DNA from 2 places in the Photobacterium japonica genome. Region 2 is predicted to be linked to the other one. Evidence: riboswitches for the same ligand, from Rfam matches in the RefSeq annotation. Region 2 holds a riboswitch; the other holds the start of a gene.
What was found. A riboswitch is a leader RNA that binds a small molecule or an ion and turns the genes downstream of it on or off. The one in region 2 is predicted to bind cyclic di-GMP.
Positions count from the first base shown of each region.

Region 1: another riboswitch for cyclic di-GMP. It lies ahead of L4C36_RS12855 (glycosyl hydrolase family 18 protein); the one in region 2 lies ahead of L4C36_RS10130 (TfoX/Sxy family DNA transformation protein).

Region 1 covers NZ_JAKJSN010000030.1:324-4,969, reverse strand. The annotation lists gene L4C36_RS12860 (MATE family efflux transporter) at 1-1,108, shown strand, start outside; cyclic di-GMP riboswitch class I at 1,320-1,422, shown strand; gene L4C36_RS12855 (glycosyl hydrolase family 18 protein) at 1,558-4,167, shown strand; gene L4C36_RS12850 (hypothetical protein) at 4,417-4,646, shown strand, end outside.
Region 2 covers NZ_JAKJSN010000022.1:68,584-77,337, reverse strand. The annotation lists gene L4C36_RS10155 (ABC transporter permease) at 1-1,578, opposite strand, end outside; gene L4C36_RS10150 (ABC transporter substrate-binding protein) at 1,648-2,874, opposite strand; gene L4C36_RS10145 (dihydrolipoyl dehydrogenase family protein) at 2,900-5,152, opposite strand; gene L4C36_RS10140 (carboxymuconolactone decarboxylase family protein) at 5,161-5,751, opposite strand; gene L4C36_RS10135 (hypothetical protein) at 5,918-6,310, opposite strand; gene L4C36_RS10130 (TfoX/Sxy family DNA transformation protein) at 6,615-7,208, opposite strand; cyclic di-GMP riboswitch class I at 7,333-7,434, opposite strand; gene L4C36_RS10125 (substrate-binding domain-containing protein) at 7,652-8,659, opposite strand.

The sequences.
Region 1 (4,646 bases), on a different contig from region 2:
CAGTAAAGCACAACAAACGCTGTACACCGCATTGGGTTTAATCGGCCTTGCCGGCTTACTGATGATGGCGTTGCTCAACATGCTTGCCCCTACCCTATTGATTGCGCAAGGAGCCACTGGTGATGCCTTGGCAATGGGTAGCGCGTATATCGAAGTATTCAGTTGGGGCGCTATTTTCACCATTGCATCCGGTGCCCTGCCGATGCTTATCCGTAATGATGAAAGCCCAAACTTTTCAACGGGGTTAATGATGGGCGGTGCGGTGATCAACATTGTGCTGGATTACCTGTTCATCGGACATTTCGGGTGGGCACTACAAGGTGCAGCCATTGCCACCATTATTGCGCAAATCAGTATTACGGTGGTCGCTATCCTGTATTTCTTTTCGCGCTACTCCCAACTACGATTAACACTGCGTAACCTGTGTTTTAATATGGACATGGCCATCAAAACCGTAGGATTGGGCGCATCAAGTTTATTTATGTATGCCTACTTCAGTTTTATGGTTGCCCTGCATAATAAACTGTTCATGAGCTACGGTAGTTCAGTCCATGTCGGGGCATATGCCATTGTCGGTTATTTGGTCACCATGTATTACCTACTGGCTGAAGGCTTAGCAAGCGGTATGCAACCGCCAGTCAGTTATTATTACGGGGCAAAACAAGGTGAGAAAATTCGAGCCACATTAGTGATTGCTGCCAAAGCGGTACTTCTAACGGGTATGGGTGCGATTGCGCTGCTGAATATTTTCCCGAACACCCTTGTGGGCATGTTCAGCCAGAATGAGCCGGTACTGGCATTAGAAACGATAAACGGTATTCGCTTGCACCTGTTTGCCATGTTCCTAGATGGTTTCTTTGCGCTGGCTTCCGTGTACTTTATGGCCATTGATAAAGGTGGCAAAGCACTGATGATATCGCTAGGTAACATGCTGATCCAACTACCGTTCTTGTACATCATGCCAAAACTGATGGGGATTGATGGTATCTGGCTTGCCGTTCCGCTGTCTAACCTCGCATTAGCGGTTATCGTTATTCCTATGGTGTGGGCAGACGTGAACCGCCGCGCCAACATGAAGCCTGACAACGACATGGTGCTGGCTAGCTAATTAGCGTGCGGTATCACCCCGTTCTATACACAAAAGCGCCTATAGGGCGCTTTTTATTTATTGGCCGCGTCTATTTATATGACCTACACGCTTATGCGTTAAATTACGTGAAGCAATATCACAAATATATATTTACGTATTCGCTAAGCGCAGCATAATCTACATTTTAAATTGCACAAAATAAGCATTCTGCTATTTATATCCTCAATACTTGTGACAACGGCAAACTGCATGAAAATGCAGGACGCAAAGTTTCCGGTCTAAGGGGAATGCTTGGTAATGACCGCATTCCCGATGACAGCGGGACTGCCTCAAGTGGAGCACGCCTCCTCCTTCGTTGACCTCGTATTATACAAACCGCGTCTCACCTTGGTCTGTTTTTTGACTGAAACCCTGTTACACGCCAACGGGTGAGCATGCCTTTTTCTTCTGTATAAACGGAGCCTAATTTGAAAAAGTCTCACATTGCTATGCTTGTCGGCAGCCTGTTGGCCACCGCTGGCGCACACGCTGCCGCCCCCGGTACACCTAACCTTGATTGGGGCACACACACTTACGCACTGGTTGAATTAAACCGTGATGCACAAAGCTATAAAGACATCGTCGTTGCGCGCCACAAAGACATCCCTGTGACTGTTTCATGGCAGACATGGAGCGGCGACGCTGCACAAACGGCAAACGTATTGCTTGACGGCGAAACCGTCTGGACGGGCAAAGGCAGCAGCAAAAGCGCGACATTCAATGTCAGCAAAGGCGGCGTGTATGACATGACGGTTGAGTTATGTAATGCCGATGGCTGCAGCGAAAGCAAATCTGTCACATTGACGATTGCCGATACAGACGGTAGCCACTTGGCACCGCTGGCTCCTGCTCTACAAGAAAATAACAAGCCTTACACCAATACCTCTGGAAAAGTGGTCGGCACTTACTTTGTTGAATGGAGTGTTTACGGCCGTGAATTCCCATTAAATAAAGTCCCAGCACAAAACCTGACTCACATGCTGTACGGCTTCACCCCTATCTGTGGGGGAGATGGCATTAACGATAGCCTAAAACAAATTCCTGGCAGCTTTGCGGCTCTGCAAAAAGCCTGTGCGGGCACACCTGATTTTGCGGTCGCCATCCATGACCCATGGGCCGCGATTCAGATGGGCCAAGAAGGCGTGAACAACTGGCAAGACCCCTACCGTGGTAACTTTGGTCAGATGATGGCGCTGAAACAAGCCTACCCTGATCTGAAAATCCTGCCGTCTATCGGTGGCTGGACGCTGTCTGATCCGTTTTACTTCATGCACGACGAAAGCAAACGCCGCGTCTTCGTGAACTCGGTAAAAGAATTCCTTCAGACATGGAAGTTCTTCGACGGTGTGGATATTGACTGGGAATACCCAGGCGGTGGCGCAGCTAACCCTGAGCTGGGCGATAAAGACAAAGATGGCGAATTGTACGTGACACTGATGAAAGAGTTGCGTGCCATGTTAGATGAGCTATCGGCAGAAACCGGCCGTACTTACGAGCTCACCTCTGCAATCGGCGTCGATGTAAAGAAAATTGACGTAGTAGATTACAACCGCGCGCAAGCATACATGGATTACATCTTCCTGATGAACTATGACATGTTCGGCGCGTTTGATTTGAACACCTTAGGCCACCAATCTGGCATTTACGATGCAAGCCATAACCCAATGGTAAAACACACGGTAGAACGCGGTGTTAACGACCTGCTGGCACAAGGCTTAGATCCGAAGAAATTGGTTGTCGGTGTGCCTAAATACGGCCGTGGCTGGAAAGGCGTACACAACATTACGGGTGATAACCCAATGACGGGCCAGGCAACCGGTGCGATTAAAGGCACATGGGAAGACGGTGTTCTAGACTACCGTGACATTGCCGATAACCATTCTGGCAATGGCTGGGAAAGCCGTTACGATGAGCAAGCAGAAGCATCGTATAAGTGGAATCCTACCACCAAAGAACTGATCACCTACGATGACGAACGTGCCGTTAAAGCAAAAGGCCAGTTCGTGCAAGAGCGTGGCTTAGCCGGTCTGTTCTCGTGGGAAATTGATGCGGACAATGGCGACCTGTTGAACGCGATGCATGAAGGTTTAGGCCATGGTGACGGTGGTATCACCCCACCGCCAGCACAAAACAAACCACCGGTCGCGAATGCAGGGGCTGACCATGCAGTGATGGGCCCTATTGATGTCACACTGGATGGATCTAAATCTTACGATCCAGAACAAGAAGTCATGACTTACCAGTGGACGCAAACAACGGGTGAAGCCGTGGTCATTACCGGTGCCGATCAAGCGAAAGCCACCATTCGCGTACCCGTAACAGCGGAAGACACACAGTACACGTTTGCACTCGTTGTCACGGATACTGAAGGCCAGACGGCACGTGACGCGGTAACGGTCAACAACAATGCGGAACAAGCCAACCAAGCGCCAGTGGTTACCCTACCGGCCTCGCTGACGGTTGAAGCAGAAGCAACGTTCTCGATCAACGCGAAAGCCAGCGATCCAGACGGCGAACCTCTGACGTACACCTGGATGGTGTCACCACTGTTCGACATTTTGTCTGGTCAAGGTACAGCAACACTGCGCCTGAAAGCGCCTGCAGTATCGGAAATCACGCAAGAAAACGTTTCGGTATTGGTGTCTGACGGTGCATTAGATGCCACCGCAGCGATGCGCATCACGGTTGAACCTAAAGAAGAAACGGGCGGTGGCGACTGTGACATTACCGATCCAAACGCGGGTAACTACCCAGCATGGACTGGCGGTGCGGTATACAACACGGGCGATCAAGTCAGTCACGATAACTTGGTTTGGCAAGCAAAATACTGGACACAGAACAATGTACCCAGTGCGACAGCCGACCAATGGACATTAATCAGTGATGCTGAGTTTGGCTGGAACAAGGGTATCGCTTACCAAGGTGGCGAGCAAGTCAATCATGATAACCAGCGTTGGGAAGCCAAATGGTGGACCAAAGGCGAAGAACCGGGTAAGGCTTCTGTCTGGGAAAGTGTTGGCGAGTCATCTTGCCAGTAAGCTAAACCGTTAAAACGTATTTCCACTTCACGCCCCTACCGCTCTGCGGTGGGGCGTTTTTTCAACCTACTTCCCCTCACCATTAAACAAATCGCTCGTTGCATAAAAGCCACACACATTATAGTGAATTAACTCGCATCCCCCTTTTGATGTCGTACTCTAATTACCCGTTTTAGCTTACATTTCTCAATGACTCGCAGCCAGCATCATCGGCTCAACAACTATTTATTACTTAGAGTTCTGCCATAAATGGGATACTTTGGAGTGCGTTTTAAAAAACCAATGATAGGCATTTGGAGTGCGGCTTTATTGTCGTCATCATTCTGTAACGCCGATGGCATTCAACAAACGGCAATTAGCGGCCTCCAACACGGCAAAATCTTATCTGAATTTTCAGCTTATTTATCTTCTACTTCCGTCCAGAGTAGGATCATTTTTGCCAAAAACGTTGAGGTTACCGATCCAAACATATCAATATC
Region 2 (8,754 bases):
CATGACGCGGCGATCTTGCCCGCTGGCCAGCGCAACGGCTTCTGTGGTCAGGGTGCTGATCCGTCCTGCCCCTAGCATTTGGGTTGGCAGGTATTGTGCCAAGCTCACGCTGATCCCCACGGCCAGCCCCATGAAAATAGCGGGTTGTACCTGTGGGCGTTTCACTTGCCACCACGTTTGCCACGCGGTTTTTCCTAAACTGCGGCTGCATTGATCTAAGCGCACATCGTAGCTGCGCCACGCGCCTTCAAGGGACAAATACAGATAGGGGAACACGAAAAAGAGGTGGCTCCACACAACCCATAACCCATAGTGCTGCCCCGGTACCCAATAGGTGGTGACCTGTATGCCAAACAGCAGGGAGAGCTGGGGGGTCACCAGCGGTATCGCAATGATCCAGTGGGGGATGCCGATGTGGTATTTCTGTCGGTATTCTAAACAACCGATGGCGAGCAGTAATGCCACTATGCCGCTGCTTAGGGCAAGGATCATACTGTGCCCCGCCAGTGTTAGCAAGGGCTCAAGTTCTTGTTCCCAAAAACGAAAACTGTAGCGACTCGGCAACAAATCAGGAAAACGCCAGCGTTGGGCGAACGACCATACCAGCAAGGTGGGTAGCACCAGAATCGGAACTGCGACAAAAGGTGAATACAGCGGTACGGCACGGTGTAAGCGTGAACGCAGACGGGAATTTACATGGGCCGATGAGGGACGTGCAGGCCCATTGAGTTGCCAGCGACGCAGGCCATTGACCACACACCATTCTATGCCGCGCAGGACGAGTAAGGTGAACAATGTCAGGGCGAGTAAAAGCAATGCCCCCGCCGCCGCGCGAGGCAGCAGGTGTAAATCGGGTTCATTGAACCAGCGCCAGACTTGAATCGCAAACGTCGATGGACGTTGTGGGCCGATAAACAGCGCAATGTCGACCACCGAGACGCCGTACGCTGCCACGGCCCACAAAGGCAAACGCATCTTAGGGAGCCATAAGGGCAGGATCAGCTTACGCCAACTTTCATGCTGGCTATACCCCAAGCTGGCCGAGATGGCGAGTAGCGGTTTGACCTGTAATTGTTGCAATACGGCAATGCTCATCAGCAATAAAAAAGGCGTTTCTTTGAGGGCTAAAACGATAAGCAAGCCGATACCATACGGATCTTGTACCACCGTAAAGCTGTCAGAGGGGGTGATACCCGTGACGGCCAACAACCGATAAAACCATCCGGTGGGGGCAAACAGCAAGGCAAAGCCAATCGCAAACGCGACATGTGGCATCGCCATCATGGGCGATAACGTGTTCTCTAAGCGGTGCCACTGCGGGGTGTCCCAATACCGGCGCAAGATAAAGTAGGAAAAAATCAGCGCGAGTAAGGTACTGCCTAAACCCGTGAACAGGGAAAGCAAAAGTGATGTGCTTAACCCCGGCCAGTAAAGCAGTTGGGTAAAGGCATCAACATTCGGAGTGAGATAGCCCAGTGGCGGCAACCATGACAAGGCGGGAAGGACAACGCCAAGTAACCCGGGAAGTAACGGCGCAATGCACAGTAACAGGGCGAGCAGGTAGAACAGATGGATCATACAACACTCAAACAATGGGAGGGTTGCCCCTCCCGCAAAAATAGACGGTGATCAGTCAGTCTGTGAAGATCAACTGCCGTAACGTTTTTGCCATTCTAATTCAATGGCGGTTAACCAACTCGGGTGTGGTTCTGGAATCGCTTTATACAGACTAAAGCCCTGTGTGCCCGTTTGTTTGTTGTTTGGCTGTACCTGCATCAGCGCCTCTGACGTTAATACCGACGGATCCCCCCAGATGCGGGCATCGGCTTTACGCGCTTGCGCGGCGGGACTCATCAAAAAGTTGATGGTGACCAGTGCGCCCGCTTTGGCATTGGCATTCCATGGGATAGCCAGAAAGTGAATATTGGACAGGGCACCTTGTGTAAACGCAAATGTTTGTGCCGTGTCGACTAAGTTACCTTGTTCAATCGCGGCATTGGCCGCGTTAGGGTTAAAGGTGATAGCAAGCAACAGTTGTTGGTCATCGAGCAACTGCACCGTTTCGCTGGTGCCTGATGGAAAACGTTGACCTTTGTGCCACGCCACCGGATGCAGTTGATCTAAATAGGCCCACAGAGGTGCCGTGACACGCTCAAATCGTTGATGTTCTGTTTTGCTGTCAATGGGCTGGTACAGTTCATCGGGCTTGTCCGTCAGTTCCAATAGCGCGGCTTTTAAGAAGCTGCTGCCATGGAATTCAGGTGGCTGTGGGTAACTGATTTTCCCAGGATGTGCTTTGGCGAGCGTCAACAGGTCGGCAAAGCTGCGCGGAGGCTGTTTGAGGGTGTCGGTGTCGTGGATAAATACCAACTGTCCTACGCCCCACGGCGCTTCGAGTCCGTCTGTCGGTTCGGTAAAGTCGCGATCAATCGGCAGTGTTTTATCGACTGACTGCCAGTTAGGCAAGTTTTCCACAAACGGGCCATACAGTAAGTGGCTTTGCTTCATCGAACGGAAGTTCTCACCATTGATCCACACCAAATCCACGCTGCCGCCATTGTTTTTTCCAGCGGTCTTCTCAGCCAATAAACGCTGTGTGGTTTCTGCAATATCTGCCACTTTGACATGCTTGAGATTAACGCCATATTGTGACTTCAGCTGACGACTGGCCCAGCGCAGGTAATCGTTGATCTCTTGGCTGCCACCCCATGCATTAAAGTACACAGTTTGTCCGAAGGCCTGTTTTTCGATCTCAACCCACGGTTGGGAGGTGAGGGCGGTAACGTGAGCGGTATTGTCTGTGGTTGCCCACGCCGCGTGTGCGGCGAGAGCCAATTGGCTGGCCAGTGCCAGTTTCATCAGTGTCTTTTTCATTACGGTTTACATTCCCTGTGCGTCATTATGCCCGTTTGGCTTCCGTATTTTGTTTTACATCTGCCGTGGAGGCGGATGTGGACTGGGTGTGAGCTTGCGGCGGCTGAGTATCAGGTTGCTTTGCCTCATGGCGCATCCAGTCATGGTATTTCTTCACCCATGTCAATAAGCCTTGAGGGGCGTTGGCCCTTTTCCATTCGCCTGCCGTGTACTTAGCAGCTTCACTCATGGTGGGGTAAGGGTGGACCGTGCCTAAAATTTTATTCAGGCCTAAGCCGTGGCGCATCGCAAGGGTAAATTCAGCCAACAGTTCACCGGCGTGATGGCCAACAATCGTCGCCCCCAAAATCGTGTCTTTACCTTTTGGCGTAAGCACTTTAATGAAGCCTTCATCGGTGCCATCTGTAATGGCACGATCCAAATCATCAATGCCGTAGGTCACCACATCAAACGCGATGCCTTTGGCGATAGCGTCTTTTTCGTTAAGCCCGACGCGAGCAAGCTCCGGCGCAGTGTAGGTGACTGCAGGTAATACGGAATAGTCGGTTTTGAATTTTTTAAATTGGCCAAAGAGCCCGTTTACGGCGGCATACCAAGCTTGGTGCGCGGCCGCGTGGGTTAACTGAAATGGACCGGCGACATCACCCACGGCGAAGATGTTCGGATACTGAGTTTGCAGGTAGTCATTCACTGCCACAGTCCCACGTTCGGTGGTGGTGATTCCGAGTTGTTCTAAGCCAAAGCCTGTCACGTTAGCGACGCGGCCGAGTGCCACCATGACGGCATCAAATTCGATTTCTACGATTTGCCCGTTGCTGTCTTCCAACGCTGCTTGTTGAATCTGTTGGCCTTGCTCATTCGTGAATGAGGAGAATGAAACCGCTTTATGGCCGGTTTTGATGTTCACGCCATCTTTGGCCAGCTTATTCGCCACCACTGCCGCTGCATCGCTGTCTTCACGGATCATCACCTGATCGGCCATTTCTACTAAGGTGACTTCACTGCCTAAACGCGAAAAGCTCTGGGCTAATTCACAACCGATGGGGCCGCCACCGAGCACTAACAAGCGCTTGGGTTGCTCGCGTAATCCCCAAATCGAGTCAGACGTCAGGTAATTGACCGTATCAAGGCCGGGAATGTGGGGTACCAGTGGGCGGGCACCGGTAGCAATCACAATATTACGGGTGGTAATGCGCTGCCCGTTCACTTCTACTTCCCATGGGGATAAGACCGTGGCATCGCCTTGAATACAATTCACCCCCAAGTCCGTATAGCGGCTGACGCTGTCATGCGGTTCAATTTTGCTGATCACCTTATGTACACGGGCCATGACTTGCTGGAAATTTACCGTCACAGGGCCTGTGGTAATGCCAAATTCGTGGGCTTTGGTGATTTCTGACATCGTATGTGCCGCACGGATCAGTGCTTTGGATGGCACACAACCGGTATTTAGGCAATCCCCCCCCATTTTGTGGCGCTCAATCAGGGTGACTTTGGCTTTCACTGCGGCGGCAATATAGGCACTGACCAAGCCGCCGGCACCCGCACCAATGACCACCATGTTTTGATCAAAATGCTCGGGTTTTTTCCATTGCGCATACACGCGGCGCTGTTTTATCCATGTCATAACTGCTTTGGCGATAAGAGGAAACAGACCCAACAACACCAGGGAGATCAGCACAGGGGCAGATACAATCCCCGTTAGCGTGTCGATTTGACCCAGCTGGGTGCCGGCATTGATGTAAATTGCGGTACCGGCGAGCATCCCGATCTGGCTGACCAGATAAAAACGTCGTGTACTGATCGGCGTTAGCCCCATCAGCAGGTTGACGAGAAAGAACGGGAAGATTGGAATTAACCGCAGGGTGAAGAGGTAAAACGCCCCTTCTTTTTCAATACCAGTATTGATCGCGGCCAAGCGGTGGCCGAAACGTTGCTGTACCCAATCGCGCAAAATATAGCGGCTGAACAAAAAGGCCAAGGTTGCCCCAAGGGTACTGGCAAACGAAATCAGTAATAAACTCCACCAGAAGCCAAATAAGGCCGCGCCTAATAAGGTCATGATGACCGCCCCTGGAACGGATAAGGCGGTAATGGTGACATAGAGCGCGAAGAAAAGAAGACTAGACAGCAGTGGGTGCGAGGCAATGGTGTCTTGCAAGGCTACTTGCTGGTTTTTTGCTTGGGCTAACGTGAAGTACTGGCCGAGATCGAAGCCTATCCACAGGCCGATCAATGACAGAACAAGGCCTGCCACCACGATTTTTTTTCTGTTCATAGATACTCCTAGTGTTCATCCTTTGCGGTTGGGCGATTAGCCTGTTGGGTCGCATTAGGTTGAATGGGTAACGAACAAAATCCCTGTTCTGGGACATCAAGCGCGGTGTTGAATTTCGCGGAGAGATTTTGAAAGGCAATCAGCGCGGTTAACTCAACCATAGCATCATCATCAAACCCTTGTTTTAACGTGGCAAGCATTTCGTCAGTCACGCGCATTCCTGTGATCGTCATCGCTTCTACGTAGTGCAAAACGGCCTGCTCTTGCGGGGTAAAAAGATCACTGTGTTGCCAATGGGCAAGGGCTTTAATTTTTTCTTCAGAGTCACAGCGTTCTGCCAGTTTCATGCCATTGGCATCCACACAGAAAGCGCAATCATTGAGTTGGGATACACGCACACACACCAAAGAACGCAGCACAGGCGTTAACGGTGAGTGTTTACGGTCAAGATAGCCAAAAAAACCGGCCACTAACCAAAACAGGGTAGGCTTGCGTCCCCACAGCAGGGCTGGGTTGAGTACCTTACCGTAGTGGCGTTGCTGCAGCCAAAGTAGTGGCTTGATCAGAATGGAGTAGCGGCGTTTAGCTGAAATGCGCAAGGTAACCTCTGTGATTGTCTGAGTGTCAGTGAATGAGCAACCGGATAGGCCATATTACTTGAGAGTAAGCCGTAATATTACCGAAATTATCAGGGAGTTATGACACAAAGACCTTGAGGTAGCAGAATAAATTTCAGAAAAAGTAAAAAAAACGTCTACGGTGGCACTAGTTGATGGTTAATTGCACAGTCCGCGAGGTAGGTTGCGCAAGCAGTTCACTTTTGGGTAACTCAGTGAGAAAAATGTAACCACAGGCCATGATAGGGATAGCGGCGAGTACCATCGTTTTACCGATATGATAGCTGCGATACCAATATTTGCGGGCACGAATTTTTAGTGCCAGTCCCCACACGAGCAGTGTGACGTTAAGCACCGTGACGGCAAGTAATACATCATGCAGCGCACTCACGGGCGCCAATTGCTGGTGGACAAGCAGGATAAGCAGGGCGGGAGGCAGCAGGCTTAATAACACTAATGCACGCATGATACGTGGCCATTTGCTGAATTTATCTTTGAACATGTGTTCACTTTGCCCAGGAAATGGCTTGGAATAATGCATGGTGGCCCCTTTAACGACATATATACCCAAGGGATGTCAAAACGGGATAATTATTCCCATGAGATAAGTTGCAATGCTATTGATTGAAACGATAACCTTGAGGTCACTTGGATAAAAGCCATTTTACAAGTGAATGTCGGTATTGGAAGAGGGCGTAGATGTTTCTCAGCAGGTTTGGGAGGTAATTCAATGTTTGGCATTTGTTGACAGTATTTTGTCAATGCAAGACGTGATGGCAGGTTATAATCATAGAAATATAAATAAGAGATCATAAGATCTCTTATTTATATATAACGTGTTTATTTTAGCGTAATTTAGCCAATAACTCTGAACGGCGGTCTTGTGGGATGACAGACCAATGGCGTCCGCAAATCGCCCCTTCAAGCGCCCACAGCATATCGATGCCGACACTGCCGGAGTGGCTGTCTTGTAGCGCTTTGTATGCGTTAATTGAACCGGCTTCAAGTAGTTGATCTACCGTAATAATACCGGCTTTCTTTAGCATTCTTTCGTTGGCAAGACGTAAGTTTGGCAAATCTTTAATACGCTCAGGGCCTGCGGTGTTTTTTGTTTCTTTATCAACCTGCGCGGCAGCCAGTGAACGCTCTGCTTGTGCGATAATCTGCGCTGTATCCTGCCACCATTCATCTGGAATGGCGTAATGTTTGGTCACAACAGGGAAGCCGCGCTTTTTATAAATATACGGGGTGAGGCCAGCTTGCTTAAATTCTCTTTCATTGGCCGCATTGGCGCGTAAATGCAGCTTGTCATTGACGACAAGTGCAAACATGGTTTCGCCAGAAAATATACCAAATCCGCCAAACATAGAGCGTGACTTCACGTTCTCAAATGCGCCAAAGAATAAACGTAGTGAATCTTTAAGTACTGGTTTGTCCATGCTTTTTCTCGATAGTTGTTAATAGCGTCAACCGTCAACAAGCGAGGATTCTAGAATAGCAAAGCATGTCTTTGATACGGTCAGAGAATAGGTGGGGTGAGCTCTGACAGTAATTGCTATATCCATCGGCAACCCCGCTACCATAAGCAACAAACAGTGTGTATTTGTTTCTCTTAGGCCGGAGGCTTTGCGTCCCAATCTTTCGAGTGGTTTGCCTTGTTCGTGACAAAAAAGAGAATATCTTAGTTAATAAATTTGACCTTGCTCCCATTTTTAAAAGTGTGATATTGCTCCCATTATTTGGTCTTATAATCTGCTCGTGGTAGCTTTTTTGTGTCGTTCTTAAGCGTGCTTTCGGCTAAAAACGGGACAAAAAAAGCGAAGGCCCAAGACCTTCGCTTTCGTGGTTCAATGCAAAAAGCGGCACTTTTCGCGAGCTGACCTTATTGATTAAGATCGCGGACTGATTTTCGGATCACAAGTTCAGGTATCATTTCAAATACCTGTGTGGCATGTGTCTTATCTTTCACACGCTGCATCAAGATTTCAACCGCACTCTTACCTAGGCGACGCTTAGGCTGGTGGATAGTGGTCAATGGTGGTGAGAAGTACGGCGCCAGATCGATGTTATCGTAACCGATGATAGAGACATCTTCCGGTACGCGAATGCCCGCTTGTTGGAACGTACTGATCAGGCCCATTGCCATGATGTCGTTGAAGCAGAAAATGGCCGTTGGGCGTGATTCCATTGCAATGAACGCTTTCGCTGCTTCTACGGCAGACTCACATTCAAAATCACCTTCCAGCAACCAATCTTCATTCACGGTTAGGCCCGCTTCGTTCATGGCTTTTCTGAAGCCTTTAAGGCGTTCGCGACAAGCCACTTTTTCACTTTGTCCGGTTAAGCAACCAATGGCTTTATGGCCGTGTTCGATGAAGAACTTCGTCGCCACATAACCGCCAAGCTCAGCATTGTCTTGAATGTTGTCTGTGTGTGGGCTTTCTGGGCCCCAGTCCATGACAACCATCGGTAGATCTTTCTGGCGCTCTAATAGTGTCAGCAATTGCTCATCAAGATCTGAACACATGACCAGCAGGCCATCGACACGTTTTTCGGCCAACATGCGCAAGTAGTCACGCTGCTTCACCAGGTTACCTTCGGTGTTACATAAAATCAGGGTGTAGCCTTCGCCGTACAGGTACTCTTCAACACCGTGAACCACTTCCGCAAAGAAAGGGTTGGTGGATTTTGTAACGAGCATGCCAATGGTACGGGTTGTATTACATTTTAGGCTACGTGCGACTGCACTTGGGGCGTAATTCAGCTCATCAACAGCGGCAAGTACTTTCTTTTGTGTGGCTTCTGCGACGAAGCGCGTTTTGTTTATCACGTGAGAGACTGTTGTGGTCGATACGCCAGCCATACGTGCAACATCTTTAATCGTTGCCATAGTTATTCTTCTAATAATAAAAGGTCAGAGGACCCAATAATGAAAACTTACCCAATAGAGCAATGGACTTATGCGTCAATACTGCGAAGTGCATT